Regions from separate parts of the Endozoicomonas sp. 8E genome, predicted to be linked through region 2. Evidence: predicted binding sites of a transcription regulator. Region 2 holds the regulator's gene; the other holds the start of a gene.
What was found. Region 2 encodes PhoB, which activates phosphate uptake and scavenging genes when phosphate is short. Its sites were predicted from a motif close to TGTCATANNNNTGTCANA; they were not measured.
Positions count from the first base shown of each region.

Region 1 (2,206 bases), 510 kb from region 2:
TTTACCCGGATAAATAACGAAACCTTTCCCTTTCAGCTGCTCATAAAAGCGCAGGAATTCATAATCCGGGTGCTCTGGAGAGTAAAAAGAAGTAATAAACGGAGAGTGCAGTTCACTGTCTAACAGACACTGGAAGCCCAGCTCATTCATACCCTGGACGAGCAAACGCTGATTGCTGAAGTAACGCTTGTGGCGGGCAGCAATGCCCCCCTCTTCATTTAACTCAGCCAGGGCTTGATGGAAAGCCCTTACGGTGTGGGTAGGAGAGGTAAAACGCCACTTACCGTGATTCTTCTCCATACATTGCCACTGATCATAGAGGTCCAGAGACAGAGAGCGGGCCAGCCCCTTGCATTGGGACAAAAAAGTGCGACGTGCTATGACAAAGCCAAAACCGGGTACGCCCTGAATACATTTGTTGGCAGAGCTGATCAGAAAATCAATGCCCAGCCCGGCAAGGTCAATCGGGACACCGCCGAAGCTGCTCATGGCATCAACTATAAGAATACAGTCGTATTTCTTCACCACGGGTGCTAGAACTTCAATAGGATTTAGCATGCCTGTTGTGGTTTCACAATGAACAATGGCGACATGAGTGATGGCTTTATCTTCACAGAGTATCTGATCGATTTCCCCCGGCGTCGGCGGATTAATCTCACCACAATTCAAAATGCTGTGGGGAATATTCAGATACTCGGCTATCTGGGCAATACGGGCACCGTAAGCCCCATTGTTGATGACTAGTAATTTACCTTCATCAGGGATAACCGACCCAATCGTAGCTTCTACCGAAGCAGTACCACTACCCTGCATGAGAACGGCGGTGTAATCCTCAGTGTCCGAAGCCAGTTTAATGAGCTGACTGCGGATCTCTTCAACCACGCCAAGGTTGTAATCATCATCCCAGGTACACCAGTCACGCAGCATCGCTTCGCGGACACTGGCAGAGGTTGAGAGAGGTCCCGGGGTCAACAGGAGATAGGGATTTTCCAGGCTCTTTTCTTTCACAGTGGGTACTTCTTTTGTAGACATGGCTTTAAACGAGAAACCTTATAGAAACAGATATTTTTAATTATCTGGTATATACCAATTTACATTAATCATGACGGGGACACCTTTTTCTGTAAATAGCCAACGGCCATTCTTCATAAAAATTTCACATTCATCACAGTCGGGAGACCTCAGATAAAGGAAGCCAGAACGCCTGATGAAGCAAATATTTAATTGTCATAAAAGCGTTCATTTAATTGTCATAAAAACGGTTTAGCATGGTATATACCAGTTGAGAATCTATTGACCCTTAGAGAATAGTATTTATGGGACAGGGAAAAAATCAGTATCAAATCATCCGCGCTGTCCTGAATGAACAGATAGAAAGTGGTGAATTAAAACCGGGGAGCAAACTGCCCTCGGAACGATTGCTGAGTGAAAAATTCGGCACCACCCGCATTACTCTCAGAGAGTCATTGTCCTCACTGGAAGCCGACGGGCTGGTCTATCGCGAAGATCGCAGAGGCTGGTTTGTTTCTCCGCAAAGAGTGACCTTCGATCCGACGGTGAATGCTAACTTTCATACTATCGTCACCCGCCAGGGTAGAGTGCCTGGTACCAAGGTGATCAATGCCGACCTGGTGCCAGCACCGCCCGGGGTTCAAAAGCTACTTCAGATTCCAGCTCTGACCCCGGTGTATCGGCTGCAACGCCTTCGTTCAGTGGATGGGCGAAATGTCCTGTACGTTGAACATTACATGAACCCGGCCTACTTCCCGGATCTGCTTAAACACGACTTGTCTCAATCACTGTCCGATGTTTATCAGGAGCACTACAACCGCCGGTATGCCCGGGTCAGTTTCAGGTTGTACCCGGTAGGCCTGAATGCCGAGGCTTCTTCACACCTCAAGGTCACCACGGGCAGTTCCGGTTTGCTGGTTGAGCGTATTAACTTCGATCAATCGGATGTCTTGATTGACTGTGACTTTGAATATTGGCGACAGGATGCCGTGGTTATTGCTGCTAATACCACTATTACCCCAATGACTTGAGAGCCATTAATACCTGCTGGTGCCTAGGAGCTATTTTCTAACTAAACGTCCATAACCCTTTAACTTCCAGATCTGACAAATGAAAAGAGGTCACAATGAGCAAAATTCAACTCGCAGTTTTTGATATGGCTGGTACCACGGTCAATGAAGACAACGTCGTTTAC
Region 1 covers NZ_CP120717.1:6,557,516-6,559,721, forward strand. Annotated here, with positions in the region: gene phnW (2-aminoethylphosphonate--pyruvate transaminase) at 1-1,032, opposite strand, end outside; gene P6910_RS23135 (UTRA domain-containing protein) at 1,317-2,042, shown strand; gene P6910_RS23140 (phosphonatase-like hydrolase) at 2,138-2,206, shown strand, end outside.
Region 1: P6910_RS23135 (UTRA domain-containing protein) is a predicted target of PhoB. The motif match lies at 1,238-1,255, and genes of this name have one in related genera.

Region 2 (2,206 bases):
GTGGTTTTGGGGGCTGCTTTTGGCTGGTCGATCCCCATGGCTTTTGCGGCTCAGAGTGGCGCCTTGGGAAACATCGCCTGGCTGATGTTTCTGGCCAATCTCTTCTGGACGGTGGCTTACGATACTCAATACGCCATGGTGGACCGTGACGATGATCTGAAAGTGGGGATCAAGTCCACAGCCATTCTATTTGGGGAGATGGATAACCTGATCGTAGGTTGCCTGCAGGTACTTACCCTGATGACACTGGCCATGGTAGGCCATCAACTGGAGTCAGGTGCTCTCTATTATCTTTCACTGTTGGCTGTTGCAGCCCTTTTCGTTTATCAGCAATGGTTAACCCATCGTCGTGAGCGTGACGCCTGCTTCAGGGCATTTCTTAATAACCACTGGGTCGGAGCCATTGTATTTGCGGGTCTCGTGTTGAGTTATCTTTGATCTTCAAACTTCAATCTGGCTTGAAGTTTGGTAAGTATTGCTACTTATGGCGGCTGCCGGGACAAATGGCGAAAAGCCTTATCCTGCAGACCCTGAGGGATCTTTTTATTTTTAAGCCGTGATATCAGCCTGGAGTGTGTCATCTGCCTGTAACATTTCAAAGGTGTAATGTCCGGTGTATAGTGCGGTTGATCAAAGTAGTGAGAAACAGCCCTGAGCGATCGGAAGGGTGTTGCCCGAAATATTACCCTCCCGGTAAGCCCCAATGAGCTGTAGCTGATAGACGCCAGAACGTCACCGCCGAAATCGAATCGACAGATAAGATAACAGGTAGAGATTAATGCCAGGAAAGACCATTCTGATCGTAGATGACGAAGCACCGATTCGCGAAATGGTGACCGTTGCTCTGGAAATGGCAGGTTATGACTGTCTTGAGGCAGCAGATGCCAAGGAAGCGCACTCTCTGATTGTGGATAACAAACCCGATCTGATCTTGCTGGACTGGATGTTACCAGATGTCTCCGGAATTGAGCTGGCCCGCCGTCTGAAGCGCAGTGAGCTGACGTCTGAAATACCCATCGTTATGTTGACGGCCAAAGGTGAAGAAGACCACAAAATCCAGGGGCTTGAAACCGGTGCCGATGACTATATCACCAAGCCTTTTTCTCCCCGTGAGCTGGCTGCCCGTTTAAAAGCGGTTCTTCGTCGTACAGGTGGCTTTGATAACCAGTCGCCCATTGTCATCAACGGGTTGGAACTGGACCCTGTCAGTCACAGAGTCTCCATCGATGGCTCACCTGCTGAAATAGGACCTACCGAGTACCGTTTGCTGCAGTTTTTCCTGACGCACCAGGAGCGCGCCTATACCCGTGGGCAGTTGCTGGATCAGGTCTGGGGTGGCAACGTTTATGTGGAAGAGCGAACCGTTGATGTACACATTCGACGCTTGCGTAAAGCCTTAGGTGATAACTATGAAGCCTTTGTGCAAACGGTTCGTGGTACTGGATATCGTTTCTCAACGAGGGTGTAAAACTTTTATGCTCAGCGCTCAGCAGTCATCTGGCCGGGAGTAATATGACAACAATTTCAAAAACTCATTTGCTGAGCCGCCTGATCGCTTACCTGATTGTCGGGTTTTCCCTGGGCTGGTTGTTTGGAGAGCCTTTTTTAGGGCTCTGTGTGGTTATGGGAGGTTATTTTGTCTGGAGCTTCCGTCAACTCTTCAAGCTGCTGGACTGGCTGAATGACCCCAGGGCCAGAAGCAAAGAGCCCCCGGAGAGCAAAGGGTTCTGGGGTGAAATTTTTGATGGCATCTATCGATTGCAGAAACAACACAGTCGTTCCCGGCAAAAGCTGGCCGGAGTGATTGAACGCGTTCAGGAATCAACCGCTGCGCTGAACGACGGTGTTGTGATGATAGATAATCAGAGCAACCTGGAATGGTGGAATCCTGCCGCTGGAATGTTGATGGGGTTTAAGACGCCTGACGATCAGGGGCAGTTGATTACCAACCTGCTACGTGATCCAAGGTTTGCTGACTACTTTGAGCAGGGTGGTTATCAAAAAGCCCTTGAGATCCCCTCTCCAATCAACCCGGACCATCAACTGCAATTTAATGTAACGGTTTATGGCAAAGGCAATCGTCTCATGACCGTCAGAGATGTCACGCGTTTGAATCAGCTGGAAGTCATGAGAAAAGATTTTGTTGCCAATGTATCTCATGAACTGAGAACACCACTGACGGTTGTGTCTGGATACCTCGAAACCA
Region 2 covers NZ_CP120717.1:7,071,338-7,073,543, reverse strand. Annotated here, with positions in the region: gene ubiA (4-hydroxybenzoate octaprenyltransferase) at 1-438, shown strand, start outside; gene phoB (phosphate regulon transcriptional regulator PhoB) at 779-1,468, shown strand; gene phoR (phosphate regulon sensor histidine kinase PhoR) at 1,513-2,206, shown strand, end outside.